Regions from separate parts of the Streptomyces sp. NPDC002958 genome, predicted to be linked through region 3. Evidence: riboswitches for the same ligand, from Rfam matches in the RefSeq annotation. Region 3 holds a riboswitch; each other region holds the start of a gene.
The links. A riboswitch is a leader RNA that binds a small molecule or an ion and turns the genes downstream of it on or off. The one in region 3 is predicted to bind cyclic di-AMP.
Positions count from the first base shown of each region.

Region 1: linked by a shared signal. The riboswitch ahead of ACZ3IC_RS20685 (M23 family metallopeptidase) and the one ahead of ACZ3IC_RS01870 (C40 family peptidase) in region 3 are both predicted to bind cyclic di-AMP.
Region 2: linked by a shared signal. The riboswitch ahead of ACZ3IC_RS19815 (C40 family peptidase) and the one ahead of ACZ3IC_RS01870 (C40 family peptidase) in region 3 are both predicted to bind cyclic di-AMP.
Region 4: linked by a shared signal. The riboswitch ahead of ACZ3IC_RS22300 (M23 family metallopeptidase) and the one ahead of ACZ3IC_RS01870 (C40 family peptidase) in region 3 are both predicted to bind cyclic di-AMP.

Region 1 covers NZ_JBVHDS010000011.1:71,312-76,272, forward strand. Annotated here, with positions in the region: gene ACZ3IC_RS20675 (STM4011 family radical SAM protein) at 1-725, shown strand, start outside; gene ACZ3IC_RS20680 (SGNH/GDSL hydrolase family protein) at 800-1,645, opposite strand; gene ACZ3IC_RS20685 (M23 family metallopeptidase) at 1,833-2,780, opposite strand; cyclic di-AMP (ydaO/yuaA leader) riboswitch at 2,784-2,940, opposite strand; partial or broken gene ACZ3IC_RS20690 (alpha-galactosidase) at 3,263-4,055, opposite strand; gene ACZ3IC_RS20695 (tyrosine-protein phosphatase) at 4,280-4,961, shown strand, end outside.
Region 2 covers NZ_JBVHDS010000010.1:160,932-165,892, forward strand. Annotated here, with positions in the region: gene ACZ3IC_RS19785 (SDR family oxidoreductase) at 1-269, opposite strand, end outside; gene ACZ3IC_RS19790 (hypothetical protein) at 383-508, shown strand; partial or broken gene ACZ3IC_RS19795 (DUF6766 family protein) at 1,071-1,184, shown strand; gene ACZ3IC_RS19800 (hypothetical protein) at 1,472-1,678, shown strand; gene ACZ3IC_RS19805 (ATP-dependent Clp protease proteolytic subunit) at 1,859-2,494, shown strand; gene ACZ3IC_RS19810 (hypothetical protein) at 2,502-2,810, shown strand; cyclic di-AMP (ydaO/yuaA leader) riboswitch at 3,243-3,415, shown strand; gene ACZ3IC_RS19815 (C40 family peptidase) at 3,419-3,892, shown strand; partial or broken gene ACZ3IC_RS19820 (LysE family translocator) at 4,074-4,202, opposite strand; gene ACZ3IC_RS19825 (ATP-binding protein) at 4,291-4,722, opposite strand; gene ACZ3IC_RS19830 (helix-turn-helix domain-containing protein) at 4,926-4,961, shown strand, end outside.
Region 3 covers NZ_JBVHDS010000001.1:388,055-393,015, forward strand. Annotated here, with positions in the region: gene ACZ3IC_RS01860 (C40 family peptidase) at 1-947, opposite strand, end outside; gene ACZ3IC_RS01865 (hypothetical protein) at 1,304-1,657, shown strand; gene ACZ3IC_RS01870 (C40 family peptidase) at 1,746-2,915, opposite strand; cyclic di-AMP (ydaO/yuaA leader) riboswitch at 2,914-3,078, opposite strand; gene pcrA (DNA helicase PcrA) at 3,336-4,961, shown strand, end outside.
Region 4 covers NZ_JBVHDS010000013.1:41,111-46,071, forward strand. Annotated here, with positions in the region: gene ACZ3IC_RS22290 (bifunctional acetate--CoA ligase family protein/GNAT family N-acetyltransferase) at 1-1,642, opposite strand, end outside; gene ACZ3IC_RS22295 (HPr family phosphocarrier protein) at 1,816-2,097, shown strand; gene ACZ3IC_RS22300 (M23 family metallopeptidase) at 2,319-3,137, opposite strand; cyclic di-AMP (ydaO/yuaA leader) riboswitch at 3,151-3,317, opposite strand; gene ACZ3IC_RS22305 (M16 family metallopeptidase) at 3,688-4,961, opposite strand, start outside.

The DNA of each region.
Region 1 (4,961 bases), on a different contig from region 3:
GAGACCGGATCTCGGTCCTGTTCACCCCGTGGGGGGAGGGTCTGGTCCGCTCCTGGTACCGGCGTGCCCTGGTCGAGCTGGCGCAGCTGCCGCACATCGGAAGGGTCGCGATCCAGACCAACCTCAGCAGCCGCACGGGGTGGCTGGCCGAGGCCGGAGACGCCGGCCGCGAGAAGATCGCGCTCTGGTGCACGTACCACCCGGGGCAGACGCCGTACGAGCGGTTCCTCACCAAGTGCCGGGAGCTGGCCGCGCTCGGCGTCCGCCACAGCGTCGGTGTCGTCGGTCTCGACGACCATCTCGACGAGGCCAGGCGGCTGCGTGCCGCTCTGCCGGACGAGGTCTACCTCTGGGTGAACGCGGCGGAGGGACACACCTATACGGACGAGGAGGCGGACCGCTGGACGGCCCTTGACCCGCTCTTCCCCTACAGCCGGCAACCGCACCGGTCGGCCGGGCTGCCCTGCCGGACGGGCGAGTCGGTCATCTCGGTGGACGGTGACGGCACGGTGCGGCGCTGCCACTTCGTCCCGGCGGAGCTCGGCAATCTCTACGACGGGAGCTACCGGCGCGCTCTCGGCCCGCGCGCCTGTCCACTGGCCGTCTGCGACTGCCACATCGGCTATGTGCATCTGGAGACGCTGCCGTTGTACGACGTCTTCGCGGGCGGTGTGCTGGAGCGGATACCGGCGCCGCCGCTGTCGTCGCTCGCGGGACGGGCCTGAGGTTCAGGCCCGTCCCGCGAGCGAGGGCACTGCGGTGGTGGACGCCCGCCAGGGTCTGTCCGGCGAAACACGCCCTAAAGCGGCAGCAGGTCAGGCCGCTTCGCCTCGACGTGGTCGCCGGAGGACTCACCGCGCAGCCGTCGCCCGATCCACGGCACCAGGTACTCGCGCGCCCAGTGGATGTCGTCGCGCCGTACTTCGAGCGTGCCGCGCTGTGCTTGCGGGGGCCATTCCTGGTCGGGGTCGGCAGGCACATCGAGGCCGAGGACCTGGGCGGCGCGCAGCGCGACCCTGGTGTGTCCCTCGGGCGACAGATGGAGCCGGTCGTCGTCCCAGGCGCGCCTGTCCTGAACGGACCGGAGCGACCACAGGTCGAGGACCGGGCAGTCGTGTCGGTCGGCGATGGACCGCACATGGGCGGTGTAGGTGGCGATCTTGCCGCGCAGATGGCGCAGCACGGGAACACCACGGGTGTCGAAGCCGGTGGTGACCAGGACGGTGCCGACCGATGCGGTCAGCTCGGCGACCGCGCGCTCGAAGCGCTCGGCCACGTCGTCGGGGTCGGTGCCGGGCCTGATGATGTCATTGCCGCCCGCGCAGAAGCTCACCAGGTCGGGTGCGAGCTCCTTGGCGCGCGGCACCTGCTCCTCGACGATCTGGTCGAGGAGGCGTCCGCGTACGGCGAGATTGGCGTACCTGAAATTCCCGTGAGCGGAGCCTTCGGTGCTCGTCGCCGCATCGGAGTCCGGGAGCTGGTCCGCGAGAAGTACCGCGAAACGGTCCGCCCAGCCGACGAAGGTCCCGTCCGGGCCGGGGTCACCGACTCCCTCGGTGAAGCTGTCGCCAATCGCTGCGTACGACCCGATGACGCATTGTCGGTTGATGACGCCACGTTGGTTTTTTCTCGAATCGTCTGCCATAAACGCTTATCCTGCACCGCCGAATGTGACCTACGCGACCGTAATAAAGGGTTGACGGGTGGTGAGATGGGCCACCCTGTAAGGCTTTGGTAAAGAGGGAATAAGCGGAAGGGCGGTGCGCCGCCGCGCACCGCCCTTCCGCTTTTCTCAGGTCATGCCTTGTTGCTCAGCGTCCCTGCCGTTCGGCTCAGACGTAGATGCCGTGCGAAGCCAGGAAGGCGATCGGATCGATGTCCGAGCCGTACGCCGGGCCCGTGCGGACCTCGAAGTGCAGGTGCGGTCCGGTGGCGTTGCCGGTGGCGCCGGAAAGGCCGATCTGCTGACCGTTGCTCACGGTCTGGCCCTCGGAGACGGAGATCGAGGACAGGTGGCCGTACTGCGAGTAGTGGCCGTCGGCGTGCTTGATGACGACCTCGTTGCCGTACGCGCCACCCCAGCCGGCGCTGACGACGGTGCCGGAGGTGATGGCCTTCACGCTGGTGCCGGTGGAGACGGGGAAGTCGATCCCGGTGTGGCTGCCGCTGGACCAGTTCGAGCCGGAGGCACGGTATCCGGTGGTGTGGTTGCCGGGGACCGGGTGGCTGTAGCCGGAGCTGTTGTTCTGGTCGGCCGGGGCGGAGGTCGAGGCCTGGGACTCCGTGGCCGTAGAGGCCTCGGCCGGGGCGGACTCGGCCGGGACGGACTTCTCCGCGGCCGACGAAGGCGCCGACGGAGCCTTCGACGGGAGGGACGAGTCCGTACCGGCACCGGTGGGCGCGGAGTGGCCCCCCGCCTTGCCGTCGAGCGTCAGCTCCATGCCCGGGAAGATCAGGCTGGGGTCTTCGCCGACGACCTCGCGGTTGTCCTGGTACAGCTTCTGCCAGCCGCCCTCGATCCCCTGCTCGTCGGCGATCTTTGACAGGTAGTCACCGGAGACGACGGAGTACGTCGTGGTGGCGTCCTGCTTCTGCGCGACCGGCTTGGCCGGGGCTGCGGAGGCCGACTGCGGGGCGGCGGGGGCGGCCTGCTCCGCGGCGGCGGCGCCGGTGGCACCGAGCAGCGGCAGTGCGATGACGGCGCCGCCGGTGGCTGCGGCGGCGACGCCACGGGCGATGGTGCTGGACTTCGTACGACGGTGCTTACCCGATATGGGCATGTGGTGCTTCCTCTCCGGCGCCTACGAGGTGAGCTGTCGGGTTCGGGCTGGAGATGCCCGGCCGCGCTGAACGCGGCTTCACCCCGAGCCGGCCGGAATTCTCCGATCGGCGGCTTACCTGGTTCCCCCGCTCCTGCCACACGATGAGTGGATGTGAATTCCGGACGGCGGCAGGATTAGGCGGTCCGTCCGGATTGACGGCGACCGTAAGCGAGTCGGGACGGCAAGAACAAGCCACTGGTTCCGTACCGGAATCCGCGCCGGGAAATCGGCGCGGAATTCCGGTCACACTCCGTGGATTAAGGATCTTGAATTTCCGCGCCACGCATGGAATACCCGACCACCCCTCCTGCACGCACCGTCACGGATATGATCCCGCTCACGACAGGGCGACCATCTCCCGCGCCGGCGGGGCAAGTTATGCCAAATCGGCCTATTACGGACACGTCATGCCCGTCATCCGCGCCGGAGCCTCAGCACCCTCGCGCACACCCGGGGAAGCGCTGCACCCAGTCAGGGTGCGCGCGACAGAGATCGCTGTCGGCATTGATCATTTCCGGCTCTACCCGGATACCGAACTGCATTCCGAACCCGTGCACTTCGTCGGCAAGCGGCTTCAGTCCGCCGGAAAAGGGGTGTGGATTCGGCGTCCGGTCGCCCAGCCCTGCCCGGTCGCTGGCGCGCTGCCCGAACCATGCGTCGTCCACGACGAACAGCTCGACGCCCATCACGGCGGCGCGCTCGACGAGGGCGCGCTGCTGCTCCTGCGAGATGTCGAAGCCGGTCGCCTCCCAGGAGTTGTAGAGCACCGGCCGCAAACTCTCCGCGTCCGGGCCACATGGGCCAGCTGCCAGACATGCCAGGCCCGGCTCGCCCCGCCGAATCCCTCCACACTCCACAGGCCGGCGAAGACGGGTGTGACGTACGACTCCCCCGGTGCGAGCAGCAGCAGCCCCGCGTCGTCGCAGCCGGCACCACCGGTGATCTGCACCAGCCCGTCGGAGAGCCGCTGTACGGAGATCCGCCACGCCCCGGACCAGCCGAGCGCAACCGGGGCCACCCTCCACCGGGTACTCCTCACGGCCGTCGAGCGGGGATTCAAAACCCCTGAAGGGCGACTCGGGCGCTGCGGTCAGGGGCTTCGGCGGCGGCGTGGGGGATCCGCGACCCCCGGTGCAGATGGACCAGCTCATCCCGTTCGGTGAGGGCGCAGTGCGTACTGCTGCTCGCCCCGGCGAGCAACCAGGTCCAGCCCTTGTCGCCAGCCTTGACCATCACCCCCACATTCCAACATTTTCGCACATCATCGATCATCGCCGGGATGGCGGGCAATGACCCTGCACGGAATTCACCGGGCAAATTCGCCGCAGGGGCACCGGGGTTCACGGAAGTGTCGACAAGCGAAGGCCGAGATGATTGCCTGAGGAATCAATGTCGTATCGTCGCGGAAGTGGCCTCGTCGGCGACTCGCGTCGACGCCAGACACTCCAGGAGTCACTGTGACGCAGCAGTTGCCGCAGGTCCCGTCGGCGGAACCCGAGCTGACGGGTGTCCGCAACTTCCGTGATGTGGGCGGGCTGCCCACCGTGGACGGCCGGCGGGTGCGGCATGGACGGCTCTTCCGCAGCGGTCACCTCGCGCACGCCACCGCCGAGGACGCCGCCTTCCTCGGCGGCCTCGGTCTGCACACGGTCTTCGACTTCCGCAATGCGGCCGACCACCGGCTCGACGGCCTGGACGTGGAGCTGCCGGGCGTACGGAATCTGAGCATCCCGCTCTCCGACCCCGCGGACGGCGCCGAGTTCTGGCGGATGGTCCGCGACGGCGACCTCGACCAGCTGCGCTCCATCCTCGCCGGCGGCAAGGGAACGAACCGGATGATCGCCTCGTATCGCGCGATCATCCGAGACCGTACCGCTGAGCACAGCCGGGTCCTGCACGCCCTGGCCGAGGACAGTGTTCCGGCGTTGATGCACTGCGCGGCGGGCAAGGACCGGGCCGGTCTGTCGATCGCGGTGTCATTGCTCGCGGTCGGCGTCGAGCGCGACGCCATCGAGGCCGACTACCTCAAGTCCAACGACGCCCACCGCCGCTACAAGGTGCACCGCAGCGACACCTCGGCGGACGGCATGTCGGCCGAGGTGATGGAGCTGCTCAATCCGCTCTTCGGCGCCCATGCCG
Region 2 (4,961 bases), on a different contig from region 3:
GCAACAACCACGGAAGGAGGTCCGAACCGCGCACGAACTTCTGCGCCGGCCCGGGCCATGGCCAGGTCATCCGTGACATCGACTTCCCAACAGGCAGTCGTGCCCGGCAGAGATGCCCTGACCTGGGCCAGTGTTCTCTCCTCACGGCCGAGCAGTGCTACCTTCGCCCCCCGACTGGCCAGCTCTCGGGCCATAGCCGCACCCAAACCACGGGCCGCTCCGGTCACGACAGCTGTCCGTCCGTTCAGTGGACCCTTGGCGACCGGCATGGAACATTCCTCTCGCTGCGGCGGCGTCTCCCAGCCCACGGTAGGGGTGGACGCCGCCGTCAGCACTCGGGCGCTGTCACACCGACTTTTAGCAGCCCCGTCCTTGGCCCCCCTTGACGGGACGGGCCAGGACACTGGGCCACCAAGGCGTCCTGCCCGATGGCAGCTACCTCGCCCGGATCGAGGCGAACAAGCACAGCGAGGCGGCCGGAACCGTCAAGGCCCCGCCGTACGGGTGATCGAGTACCGCCTCGGCCCGCAGGCGGGACCGACGCCTCGGACTCGCCGAAATCGGCCGCAGCCTGCTGACCCGCCGACAATCCCGTGACTGCCCCCGCAGAATCCGGTCGTGCATCACCAGCTACGCCAGCAAAGCCCCAGGTGAAACCGCCAGCAGCCATCGTTCGCCGGCCGTTGTCACCCTGAACTACCGGTGGCACGTACCACTAAAAGCAACGGCATTGCCATTCGATCCAGTGGGGGTCGTCAACAAGTTCCCACGCGTCGTCGAGCCCGGCACACCTCAGGAATTCGACGAGGTCGCTGTCGTTATGGGCCAGCCCGACGACCTTCCCTTCGATAGCGACTCTCCGTCCGCCAGAACGGGAGAGCCCTTCACCTTGTGCTGACGGACGGCCCGAAGGCGTACGCAGCGCGGAGTTCAACGACCAGCTCGCGACCAACGGCCTCGCGCGCACCGGGTTCGGCGCCCATCTGATGTCCCCTCGGACTTCGCCGTCGACGTGACGGAGAACTGGCAATCGGAATACCTGCAGTTCTTCCTCTACATCTTCGCAGTCCGAGCTGCTCGCAGTGGCCTGCATGGCCACCTTCTCCGTATACCTACGCCAGCGTGGGTCCCCGGAGTCCAAACCCGTCGGAACACCTCACGGAACCAACGGAGTCGAGGGATGACGCGTCGGTTGCCGGGCCAGGCATCCCCATGCACGGCGCAATCTGCACGTCCCGATGGGCACTCGGCGCACGCATTCTTCAAATCCGCATAGAGCCCCTTGAGCCAATCACGGTCTCTGTTTCGAAGAGGCATTGTCGCACTCAAGCGCTCGCCGATGCGCACGAAGGGGTTCAAATACCCAAGCTCGAAGCCGGGGGCCGCCAAGGCGTGAAATTTTTAGAAGTTGTGCACCCTCCGTCGGGCTGCCATGCCGGTAAGGCGGCAGCTCCTCCCAGAAGGTGACGGGATGGCCTGCGACCTCGACTGGCTTTCGAATGGCGGCGAGGTTCTTGCCGTCAACGGCGTGCCGGACGTCGTCCTCGCCGCATGGGCCGGGCATGCCAAAGCCACCTTCACCAAGCGGGTGTACGTCCACCCGAGCCACGAGGACCTCCGCGTCGCCTCGGACCACCTCACTTCTGTACTCGGTTTCAGTGAGGGCGAAGCAGCCTGATGATCAAGCGTCTAGAGATGGTGAGATATCCGCCCTCAGCGAACAGAAAACAGCCTCCGACCTGGGACTTTTAGTGGATCACTAGGATCACGCTCCATTATATCCTTCTGTACGTCCTGTACATTTTGTACAGACGCTTGCGCAGGCCCCGCACAACCCCGGAGGAGAGGCATCGCCATGCTGTTCCGACCCACCGCCCGCTACGTACTGCCCGAGTTCACCGAGCGCACGACCAACGGGACGCGGACCCTCGACCCGTACTCCAAGCTGCTCGCCGAACGGATCGTCTTCCTCGGCACGCCGGTCGACGACACCGTGGCCAACGATCTGATCGCCCAGTTCATGTATCTGGAACACGCCGCCCCGGACCGGCCCATCTCCCTCTACATCAACTCCCCCGGCGGATCGTTCGGAGCCATGTCCGCGATCTACGACACGATGGAGTACCTCACCTGCGAGGTGGAGACCTACTGCCTCGGCCAGGCCGGTTCCTGTGCGTCGACACTGCTCGCCGCAGGCGCTCCCGGCCGACGGCACGCACTGCCCGGGGCCCGGGTCGTCGTACAGCAGCCCGCGCTCACCGAGCCGGTGCAGGGCCAGCCGTCCGATCTGGAGATCGAGGCACAGGAACTGGAGCGGGTCCGCGAGATGCTCACCGCAATGTTGGCCCGTCACACGGGCCGCAGCGCCGAGCAGATCGCCTCCGACATCGAGCGCGACCTCATTCTCGACGCGCCGGGCGCCAAGGCGTACGGCCTGGTGGACCACATCATGGAGAACCGAATGTCATCGCTCCCGCCGCACAGTGCGAGGTGAACGCCAGGTGCAGCCACCGGAGTTGCCGCCGCTCCCCGCACTGACGCGCGCCGAGGGGGAGTTCATCGACTGCTATCTCGAAGTCCTCGATCAACTGGGCCGGATCAACCCGGCCCGTGGCAGCGACACCTACGGCGCACTACGCGCCGCACAGGCGCTGGTCTCACGGGCGGGTGCGCTGCGCGACGCCCTCACGCTGATGCACGAGCGCGGCGAGACGCGGATCCATGCCGCCACCCTGGCGCGGGCGCTGCGTGTGCTCGACGGGGAACAGCGGGCCGGACGCGTCACCGTACCCCCCGCTCCCACGAGTTGATCGGCCCCTTCGTCTCCACGCCCGGCAGGGACCGGTCAGCTCCCCCTGATCCCACCCCCGACGGGGCTCGCTCAACTCACTCCACCCGCTTCCCACCAGCTTCGCTCAACTCCCCTGCTCGACACGCCCGGCAGGCAATTCGAAATTCCTCGCTCATTCGGCGTAGAAACTCCCCCTCACGAGGGATAGCTCAACTTGCGTATTCCGCGTGGCCAGTGAGCGGAATCCTTCATTCCACCCCTGGTACGACGCCGGTCCGAGTAACCGGCTCGGCCGTCGAAATCATCAAGTCCACCCGAACGGTGCAGTCGCGAGGAACCACACATATCGCTGTTCTCCCTCGGAAATCCGGCAGCAGGTGAGTCAAGATCCCTGGGACGACAAGCCCCCGCCACCGCGGCGGGGCGGTCCGGGCGGACGCCGAGTCCTGCCGCTGTCCGGATGCCTGGTCGACAGAAGTGGATCGGCAGGAGTGGAGGACCCGAGCACAACGGGTCGGCCGGATCACCGGTCGACCCTCGGGGTGAAGCCGCCGAGCGCGGCCGGGCAACTTCGCCAGCCCGAACCCGACAGGTCATCCTTCACAGGCGGCTGACGAAGGGTTGCGCATGGCTGCGCAGGTTCATGTCCCGTCTCTGCTCGCCCGGGCCGGTACGGCCTCGGTTCTGACTCTGGCCGCCGTCGGCGGCACCATACTGGCCCCGGGCGCCGCGACAGAAGCCCAGGCAGCGACTCTCTCGATGAAGGCACTCAACATCGCCGCGTCGAAGAAAGGATCGCCGTACAGGTGGGGGGCCACGGGCCCCAACCGCTTCGACTGCTCGGGCCTGACGGCCTATTCGTTCAAGAAGGCGGGCAAGAAGCTCCCCCGCACGGCCCAGCAGCAGTACAACAAGTCCCGCCATATCAAGCCCTCGCGCAGGAAACGCGGCGATCTGGTCTTCTTCCATTACGGCCGCAGCGTCTACCACGTGGGGATCTACGCCGGTCACGGCAAGATCTGGCACTCGCCGCGGACCGGCGCGGTGGTCCGGCTGGAGAAGATCTGGACAAAGGGTGTCTATTACGGGCGGGTCCGCTGATGCCTGTCCGGCGGATCAGGGGCGCGGTCCCGGCCGTGCCGTGATCCGCCGGGCAGTCCCCTGGGCCCCGCTGCCCGGCCGCCGGAGGCGCTTGACTCCACCGTCCGGCCGCCGGACAGGCGCTGGACTCCACGCTCGGCCGCCGGACAAGCGCTGGTCTCCGCCACTGATCCGCTCGTTCTCAGCGCAGCAGGGGGCCGAACACCAGTACCAGCCTTAACGCGGTGAGCGCCGCGCCGCTGCCACCCTCGATGGTGCGGGCGGTACGCGGCCGGCGCAGCCACCCGCCCAGCCCGTCCACCAGGAGCGCGGCCGGGCGGCGAGGGCGGGTGATCGTGCGCTCGAGAGAGCAGAGACGGGCGGATTGAGAGAGGGAAGCGGACGGATCGGGAGGTCCGTCAGCTCTGTACGGGGATGCTCCACGGGAGCGCGATCCAGACCGTCTTGCCGCCGTCGGCGGTGGGGGTGACGGTGAGCCGGCCCCCGCACTCCTTGGTCAGGCCACGGATGATCACCATGCCGCGCCCGTTGTCCTGCTGAACGGCGGCGGGCAGCCGCCGGGGCCAGCGCGGGTGACTGTCCGTCACCCCCAGATGCAGCTGCTCCTCCCGCTCCAGTCTCAGGTCCACGGTGAAGGTGGGTGACTGTCCGAACGTGTGCTGGACGGCGTTGGTCGTCAGCTCCGAGACGATGAGCTGGATTCCGTCAGCGAACTCCGTGTCGGTGACCAGGCCCCATTCGGTGAGCACTCCGGCCACATATCTCCGGGCCACCGAGACCGAGACCGGCTCGCTCGGCAGAGTGACACTTGCTTCTTGATGGTCTGCCATGGCGAGCCGTCCCTTTCCCACCCGGACCGACCCGCGATCGGCCCGGTTGCGCTTCGCGCCAGATTGCCACTGATGCTGCCCTCTGTGATGGCGATCCACCAAGATATGCATATATCTGTCGCTCAATGCGGTGAACCCTGCCCCGCAGGACCGTCAGTGGGCGTCACACTGTCCGCTCGGCAGAAAAGGGAGGGAGGCCGCAGATGCAGCACGGCCCCGCGGTACGACGCCGCAAGCTC
Region 3 (4,961 bases):
TGGCCGTTGCCGATGTAGAGCCCGACATGGCTGATGCCGGAGTAGAAGAACACGAGGTCGCCCGGGGCGAGTTCGGAGCGCGGGATGTGTCGTCCGGCATTGATCTGGGTGTACGTGGTCCGGGGGAGCGAGACGCCGGCGGAGCGCCAGGCTGCCTGGGTGAGCCCGGAGCAGTCGAACGAGGAGGGGCCGGTCGCGCCCCAGACGTACGGCTTGCCGAGCGCCCCGTACGCGAACGCGACGGCCTCGGCGGCACGGGCGTTCGGTGCCTGGACAGAGCCGCGCGCGGTGCCGCGGGCGGAACGCGTACCGTCCGAGCCTTCATAGGCGGCCCGGTCGGCCGGGGACAGCGTGGCGAGGAGCCGCTGCGCGTCGGCCAGTTTGGTCCTGATCGTCGCCTTGTGCTTCTTCAGCTCGGCCTGGCGCGCCGTCAGCGCCGCCAGCTTTCCCCTGGCCTGCGAGCGCAGCTGGTCGATCCGGGCGACCTGGCGCTCCACCCCGTCGACCTCGGCGGCCTGGCGGTCGCCGATCCGGTCCACGTACGAGGCGCGCTCCAGATACTGGTCGGGGTCGGAGGAGAGCGCCAGCTGCACGGACGGATCGAGGCCGCCGGTGCGGTACTGGGCGGCGGCGAGGGAGCCCAGCGCGTTGCGCGAGGCGTTGAGGCGCTCGGTCCCGCGGGCGGCCTCGTCGCGCAGTGAGTCGACGGCATCGGCGGCGGCGGTCGCCTTCTCCTTCGCGCCGTTGTACTGCTCGGTGGCGACTTCCGCGTCGTGGTACAGCCGGTCCACCTCTGCCCTGACCTGGGCGGGGGTGCGCTGGGGGTCGGCGTGCGCGGAGCCGGGCAGGGCGGCAGCGGTGGCGGCCCCGGCAAGGGCGAGGGTGGCTGCGGTGCGGGCAGCAGAGCCGGTGTACGGGCGCTGCTTGGGTTTCCGATGCGCTGCCACGGGGGCGTGCGTCCTTCCTGACGACTGCCCGTCGGGGACTACCGGCGGGCCCGCCCGAGGTCCGGCGGCGGGTCGCCAACAGGGGAGCGGCCCGCCGCCGGACCTCTCGGCGGGGTGACCGGCCTGCCGTCCGGCTGCGGAGCGGCGGTGAAGCCGGTCACCTGGTCAGGACGCTAAACCCGGGACAGGGGGAAGAGTCGCAATGACGCCTATTGCCTGAATTTAGCGCGACACTGTCGCTAGCTGATCGAAAAAATTGCATCAAAGTCGGGCAATAGGTGCAGGCGTGAGTAAAGTGCCAGTAAGTCGCACCTGCCTGCGGAGTGGTGATATGGGCAAGGCTAGGCTGCGGACCCATGGACGTACTCATCAATGTCTTCGTCGCCCTGCACATCATCGGCATCGCCTCTCTGCTGGGCGGTTTCCTGACCCAGATGAAGGCGATGGGCGCGGGCACGGCCCGGTTCGTCCCGGCGATGCTGCACGGTGCGCTGACGATGCTGGTCACCGGTGTCGCACTGGTCGGGCTCAACGAGGCCGACGGCCATCACGTGAACAACATCAAGATCGGGGTCAAGCTGCTGCTCCTGGTCGTGATCCTCGCGCTCGTCTACGTCAAGAGGGACGAGGAGAAGGTCGACAAGGGCGCCTTCGCGGCAGTGGGCGGCCTGACGATCGCCAACATCTTCATCGCCACGCTCTGGACATGAGCCGGCCAGGCCGGCCCTGCGTCACCGGGCGGGCCCGGACCCGGGCCCGCCCGGTGACCGGCAGCCGAGGGGATGGCGGCGTGAGCCGCTACGCCGGTCGCACGCTGCCGTAGATCGGCATGTAGTAGATCGACTCCTCGCGCACATTCGCCCCCGGCTTCGGTGCGTGGATCATCATTCCGTCGCCCTTGTAGATGCCGACGTGGCTGATGTCGTCGTAGAAGAACACGAGGTCGCCCGGCCGCAGATCCGCCGTGGCGACCCGGGTGCCTGTCTCCACTTGGTCCCAGGTGGTGCGCGGGATGTCGACGCCCGCGGCCTTCCACGCGGCCTGGGTGAGCCCGGAGCAGTCGTACGAGGAGGGGCCCGTCGCGCCCCAGACGTACGGCTTGCCGATCTGGGCCGTGGCGAAGGCGATGACCTTCTCCGCCTTGGTGGTGTCGCTGGTGTCCGAGCCCGTTCCGGTGCCGGTTTCCGTGCCCGTTCCCGTACCGCTGCCGGATTCCGCCTCCTTCGCGGCCTCCGCGGCCTTGCGGTCCGCCTCCGCCTTGGCAGCGGCCTGCTGCTGCGCCAGCTCCTGCGCCTTGCGCTTGGCCTCCGCCTCCTTCTCGCGCTCCAGCGCCGCGAGCCGCGCCTTCTCCTCGGCGGTCAGCTCCGACAGCATCGCGCGCGCCTCGCCCAGCTTCTCCTGGACGTTCTGCTTGCTGGTGCGCAGCGTGGTCTGCGTCGCGGTCAGCGTCTCCAAACTCTGCACCGCTTCGGCCCGCTCCTTCGACGCCTTGGCCTGCTGCGTACGGAAGTCCGTGACCGCCTTCTGCTGCTGACCGGTCAGCCGGCTCATCAGCTGGTTCTGGTCGAAGTACGACTGCGGGTCGTCGGCCAGGAGGAAGGTGGTGCTCGGCGCGATGGAGCCCGTGCGGTACTGCGCGGCCGCGTAGGCGCCGAGAGTCCTGCGGGCGTCGTTGAGCTTGTCGGCGCGCTTCGCCACGTCCTCCAGCAGGGAGTCGACCTTGGCGCGCTGGGTGGCGGAGGCTTCCTTCGCCCGGTTGTACTGCTGGGTCGCGGCGCCCGCCTGCCGGTAGAGGTCGTCGACCTTCTTCTGGACGTCCTCGATGCTGGGCTTCGGAGAGGGCGCGGCCGTGGCGCTCTGCGTGGAGAGCAGGGTCACGGATGCCAGAGCGGCCGTCGTGAGCCCGATGGCCGGTGTGGTGGTGCGCACCCGGGTGCGCGGTTTGCGATGCGACGCCAAGGTCGGCATCTCCTTCCGTGGACCGCCTACCGGGTTAGCTGTCGGGTTCGGGCGGAACGGAAGGCTGCCCTACGGTCCGAGTGGGGATAAGGACCGATTCACCCCGTTGCTGCGCATGGGTCCCCGGTTCCGAACTCCCGCGTGGGCAGCCCGGATTCGGCGCGGGCGCCCGGTCGGCGTGGTTCGCCTCAGGGGGTACGGGCCGCCCGGTCGAGCACGCTAGCCAAACCATGATGCTGCTGTGAAGGTTGATGTTCGATATGCCCGATACATTTTCGTGATCTCGGCGAAGTGGGGCGGCAGGGGCGGGCAAGGGCCCGGAATCCCTTACGCGGCGTGGGTGCACGCTCTCGTTGTGTGCCCTCCCGTCGGGCGCGGTGCGCCATGCGGCCGCCGGGTGTCGGTGCGGCGGCCTAGACTCGACAAGCGATGAGCAGCCTCTTTGACGACAGCTTCCTGGCCGGCCTCCAGCACTCGGAGGAAGAGCCCCCGCCGCCCCCCGAGGACTCCGCACCCGAAGCGGTGCCGGAGGACCTCTTCGCGGGCGTGTTCGACGGGCCCCCGCCGCCGAGGGACGCGTACTACCGCGACGGCGCGCACCGCCCCGTCATCGACTCCGCGGCGCTCCTCGACGGGCTGAACACCGAACAGCGCGCCGCCGTGGTCCACGCGGGCTCCCCCCTGCTCATCGTCGCCGGAGCGGGTTCCGGCAAGACCCGGGTGCTGACCCACCGGATCGCCCACCTCCTCGCCGAGCGCGGGGTGCACCCCGGCCAGATCCTGGCGATCACCTTCACCAACAAGGCCGCGGGCGAGATGAAGGAGCGTGTCGAGCAGCTCGTCGGACCGCGCGCCAACGCCATCTGGGTCATGACCTTCCACAGCGCGTGCGTACGCATCCTGCGCCGCGAATCGAAGAAGCTCGGCTTCACCTCGTCGTTCTCGATCTACGACGCCGCCGACTCCAAGCGGCTGATGGCCCTGGTCTGCCGCGATCTCGACCTCGACCCGAAGCGCTTCCCACCGAAGTCGTTCACGGCCAAGGTCTCCAACCTGAAGAACGAACTGATCGACGAGGAGATCTTCGCCGGCCAGGCCGCGGACGGCTTCGAGAAGACCCTTGCCCAGGCCTACGCGATGTACCAGTCCCGGCTGCGCGAGGCCAACGCGCTGGACTTCGACGACATCATCATGACGACGGTCCATCTGCTCCAGGCGTTTCCCGATGTCGCCGAGCACTACCGCCGCCGCTTCCGGCACGTCCTGGTCGACGAGTACCAGGACACCAACCACGCCCAGTACACCCTCGTGCGCGAACTGGTCGGCCCGGCCGGCGAGGGCGACGCCCCCGCCGAGCTGTGCGTCGTCGGTGACGCGGACCAGTCGATCTACGCCTTCCGCGGCGCGACCATCCGCAACATCCTCCAGTTCGAGGAGGACTACCCGACCGCGACCACGATCCTCCTGGAGCAGAACTACCGCTCCACACAGACGATCCTGTCCGCCGCCAACGCGGTCATCGAGCGCAACGAGAGCCGCCGCCCCAAGAACCTCTGGACGAACGCCGGCACGGGCGCCCGGATCACCGGCTACGTCGCCGACACCGAGCACGACGAGGCCCAGTTCGTCGCCGACGAGATCGACCGGCTCACCGACGTGGGCGACGCCAAGGCAGGCGACGTCGCGATCTTCTACCGTACGAACGCGCAGTCCCGCGTCTTCGAAGAGATCTTCATCCGCGTCGGACTGCCCTACAAGGTCGTCGGCGGTGTGCGCTTCTACGAGCGCAAGGAGGTCCGTGACGTCCTGGCCTACCTCCGAGTCCTCGCCAACCCCGAGGACACCGTGCCGCTGCGCCGCATCCTCAACGTCCCCAAGCGCGGCATCGGCGACCGCGCCGAGGCGATGATCGACGCGCTGTCCCTGCGCGAGAAGATCACCTTCTCGCAGGCGCTGCGCCGGGTCGACGAGGCGTACGGCATGGCGGCCCGCTCGGCCAACGCCGTCAAGCGGTTCAACACGCTGATGGAGGAGCTGCGCACGATCGTCGATTCC
Region 4 (4,961 bases), on a different contig from region 3:
GCGGGGTGGCGGCGGTGGTCAGGTCGCGGGGCGGGCGCGGGCGCAGCCCCTCGGTCAGGCAGGCGTCGTACGTGAGCAGGCCGAGCGACTCGGAGTTGCCGAGGATCGCGACCCGCGGGCCCGCCGGGAGGGGCTGGTCGGCGAGGAGGAGACCCGCGTCGACCATCTCCGTCACCGTGTCGACACGGATCACACCCGCCTGCCGCATGAGCGCGGAGACCGTCGCGTCCGGGATCCGGCTGACCGGCACCGCGTGGCCGGGCGGGGTGGAGCCGCTGTGCCGGGCGCCCTTCACCACGACCACCGGCTTCACGGCCGCGGTGCGCCGTGCGAGACGGGTGAACTTGCGCGGGTTGCCGAGCGATTCGAGGTACAGCAGGGCGACATCGGTGTCCGGGTCCTCGTACCAGTACTGCAGGAAGTCGTTGCCCGAGATGTCGGCGCGGTTGCCCGCGGAGATGAAGGTGGAGAGGCCGGCGCCGCGCCGGTAGAGCCCGGAGAGCAGCGCGATGCCGATCGCTCCGGACTGGGTGAACAGGCCGATGCGTCCGGGGGCGGGCGGCTCGGGGGCGAGGGAGGCGTTCAGCCGCACGGCTTCGGCGTTGTTGATGAGGCCGAAGGCGTTCGGGCCGATGATCCGCATCCCGTACGCGCGGGCCTGGCGAACCAGTTCACGCTGCCGTTCCCTGCCCTCGGCGCCCCACTCGGCGTATCCGGCGGAGAGGACGACCAGGCCCTGGACACCGTGCTCTCCGCAGTCGGCGACGGCCTCCGGAACCCGGTCGGCGGGAACGGCGACGACCGCGAGGTCGACCGGTTCTCCGATCTCGCCGATGGAACGGTGGGCGGGGACACCGTCGATCGTGCCCTGGTTGGCGGCGAAGGCACGGTTCACGGCATACGTACGACCGGTGAAGCCGGCGCCGAGGAGGTTGCGCAGAACCGTGCGGCCGACCCCTCCGGGGGTGCGGCCCGCCCCGATGACGGCGACGGATCCGGGGGCGAGCAGCCGTTGCACGGAGCGCGCCTCGGCCCGCTGCTCACGGCCGCGCTGGACGGCCAGGGACTCGGCGGTCGGTTCGAGGTCCAGGGTGAGGTGGACGGAGCCGTCCTCGAAGCTGCGCTGCTGGGTGTACCCGGCGTCCCGGAACACCTTGATCATCTTGTGGTTGGCGGGCAGCACCTCTGCCGCGAAGCGGCGGATGCCGCGTTCGCGGGCGACGGCCGCGATGTGTTCGAGGAGTGCCGAGGCCACGCCCCGGCCCTGATGCGCGTCCTGCACGAGGAAGGCGACTTCGGCCTCGTCGGCGGGCGCGGAGGCGGGCCTGCCCCGCTCGTCGATCCGGTCGTAGCGGACGGTCGCGATGAACTCGCCGCCGATGGTGACCGCGAGCCCCACCCGGTCGACGTAGTCGTGATGGGTGAAGCGGTGCACGTCCCTGTCGGACAGACGCGGGTACGGCGCGAAGAAGCGGTAGTACTTCGACTCGTCGGAGACCTGCTCGTAGAAGCTGACCAGTCGTTCGGCGTCGTCCGTGGTGATGGGCCTGATCCGCGCGGTTCCTCCGTCACGGAGAACCACGTCCGCTTCCCAGTGGTCGGGGTACGCGTGATGCGGACTCTGCTCCGGCGAGGACTGCATGGGCAAAGACTACGACTCCGCCAGCGGTCGCGTAGGTCTTGGGGCCGGGTCAGTCTGAGGGGGCCGATCGGCGGTACAGCACGGGTTGCGGGCCGTCTCGCGGGTCGGCCGGAGCATCGCGCACTGCATGAGAGACTGGTCTAGACAACCATTGATTCGTGAAGGGCAGAACCATGGCTGAGCGCCGCGTCAAGGTCGGTTGGGCCGAGGGCCTGCACGCCCGCCCCGCTTCCATCTTCGTCCGTGCCGCCACGGCTTCCGGCGTCCCCGTGACGATCTCCAAGGCCGATGGCAACCCGGTGAACGCCGCCTCCATGCTCGCGGTGCTCGGTCTCGGCGCGCACGGTGGCGAGGAGATTGTCCTCGCATCCGAGGCCGACGACTCCGAAGCCGCCCTGGACCGTCTGGCAAAGCTGGTCGCCGAAGGGCTCGACGAGCTTCCGGAGACCGTCTGAACCATTTTCTGCGAAAGAGCCGCGGCACCCTGATTCGGGGCCGCGGCTCTTTCGCTTTCCCCATCCGGGACGGGTGGAAATTCATGAATATCTTTTGGCCGCAAGGCGGTTCGGCGGGCAGGTACTGCGGGTGGGACGCCGGGCGGACACGGAGGCCGGACACGGCGAAGGCCCCGGCGTGTGCCGGGGCCTTCGAAGCGGTACTGCGGGTGGAGCGTCGATCAGACACTGACGCCGTGGGCGCGCAGGTACGCGACGGGGTCCATGTCGGAGCCGTACGACGGCGTGGTCCGGGCCTCGAAGTGGAGGTGCGGCCCGGTGGAGTTGCCGGTGGAGCCGGAGAGGCCGATCTGCTGGCCCGCACCGACGCTCTGCCCGACGGAGACGCCGATCGAGGAGAGGTGGCCGTACTGCGTGTACGTGCCGTCCGCCATCCGGAGCACGATGTTGTTGCCGTACGCGCCGCCCCAGCCGGCCTCCACGACCGTACCGGCGCCGACGGCGACGACGGAGCTGCCGGACGCGGCCTGGAAGTCGACGCCCGAGTGGCTGCCGGAGGACCAGAGCGAGCCGCCGGACTTGTAGCCGGTGGTGACGTACGAACCGGCGACCGGGAGCTGGAAGGAGTTCAGGCGGGCGCGCTCGGCGGACCGGGCGGCACGCGCCTTCTCCGCACGTGCCTCCTCGGCGCGCGCTTCGGCCGCGCGCTCCGCTTCGGCCTTGGCCTCTGCCTTCTTCTTGGCTTCGGCCTTCTTCTTGGCCTCCGCCTTCGCCTTCGCCTTCGCCGCGACATCGGCCTGGTGCTTCTGGTCGTCGGCCTGGGCGGCGATCTGGTCGGCGAGCGCACCGTCGATAGCCATGACCTGACTCAGACCGGTCTCGACGACAGAGGGGGCCTCGGCGCCCGCGGCGAGGGCCGGTGAGGCCATGCCGCCGATGACGCCGGTGGTGGCCAGAGCCGCGACGCCGGCGATCTTCGCGCTCCTGCGCGTCAGTCGGCTCGCGGCACGATGCTTCCCGGTGGCACGGGTGAACGCCATGAAGTGGCTGGTCCTTTCCTTCCTTCTCGCCTACCGGGTTAGCTGACGGGTTCGGAGCAGGAAGGTCTCCTACGGACACCCCGGCCTCATCGAGGCTCAGACATCCGATTCACCCCAGGGACTGCGTGGGTCCCCGGCTCCCCAGGCTCGCGCCTGACGGGGACTCGGCGATGGCTGCCCGGTACGTCGCGGTTGCGGCATACGAGTGACAGGCAGCCGAGCCGACGCTAAGCGGGAGCACATTCATTCACCAAACGGACAGGCCGTTTTGTAGCGCATCCCACAGGGCAGACAGGCAACCTCCCCTCTAAAACGGACAAAAGGGAAGACCCCTGCGAGATCTAGCTCACAAGGGTTTTCCCTTTTGTCCCGTTATGCGGGCATATGACGGGCCAATGGACCGGTCGGCGGGGGCGCTCGGTCGACCGTGCCAGTCGACCTGTGCACTGTCACACGGGACAGGTCCGCCGTCGCCCGCGTCGAGTCGGTCGGTCCGCCGTCGCCCGCGTCGGGCCGGACGGTCGTCCGTCGTCCACGACGGGTGCGCCCGTCAGCCGGCGACCACCGACACCTCTCCGATGCCCAGCGCCCGGACCGGCTCCTCGATCTGTGCCGCGTCACCGACGAGGACCGTGACCAGCCGGTCGTCCGGGAAGGCGTTGACCACCGCTGCGGTCGCCTCGACCGTGCCGGTCTCCGCGAGCCGGGCGTACAGCTGTGCCTGGTAGTCGTCCGGGAGGTGCTGCTCGACCTGGTCGGCGAGGGTGCCCGCGACGGAGGCCGCCGTCTCGAACTTCAGCGGTGCGACACCCACGAGGTTCTGCACGGCCGTCTCGCGCTCTTCATCGGTCAGCCCCTCGGCCGCGAGGGTCCGAAGGACAGTCCACAGGTCCTTCAGCGCCGGTCCGGTGGACTCCGTGTCCACCGATCCGCTGATGGCGAGCATTGCGGCACCGGTCGCCCCCGAGGCGGAATCCGGGGCCGACGACCGCAGCACCTGGGCGAAGGCCCGTACGCCGTAGGTGTAGCCCTTCTCCTCGCGCAGCACACGGTCCAGCCGGGAGGTGAGCGTGCCGCCCAGGCAGTAGGTGCCGAGCACCTGGGCCGGCCACACGCTGTCGTGACGGTCGGCGCCGATCCGGCCGATCAGCAACTGCGTCTGCACCGCGCCCTGACGATCGACGATCACCACGCGGCCGGTGTCGTCCGCGGTGATCGGCGGGGCGGGGCGGGGCTCGGTGGTGTCCCCGGACCAGTCGCCGATGGTGTCGGCGAGCAGGGCGTCCAGGTCGATGCCGGTGAGGTCACCGACGACCACGGCGGTCGCCGTGGACGGCCGGATGTGGGCATCGAAGAAGGCGCGCACGGCTGCCGAGTCGATCCGCTCCACCGTCTCCTCGGTGCCCTGGCGTGGGCGCGACATCCGCGCCGTGGCCGGGAAGAGCTCCTTGGAGAGCTGCTTGGCGGCGCGCCGGGCCGGGTTGGCCTGCTCGTGCGGAATCTCGTCGAGCCGGTTGCGTACCAGCCGTTCGATCTCGCTGTCGGCGAAGGCGGGCGCCCGCAGGGCCTCGGCGACCAGTGCGAGTGCCTTCGCCAGCCGGGAGGCCGGGACCTCCAGGGAGACCCGGACGCCGGGGTGGTCGGCGTGCGCGTCGAGGGTGGCGCCGCAGCGCTCCAGCTCGGCGGCAAACTCCTCGGCGGTGTGCTTGTCGGTGCCCTCGGACAGCGCCCGCGACATGATCGTGGCCACACCGTCGAGCCCCTCGGGCTCTGCGTCCAGCGGGGCGTCGAGGAAGATCTCGACCGCCACCACCTGCTGGCCGG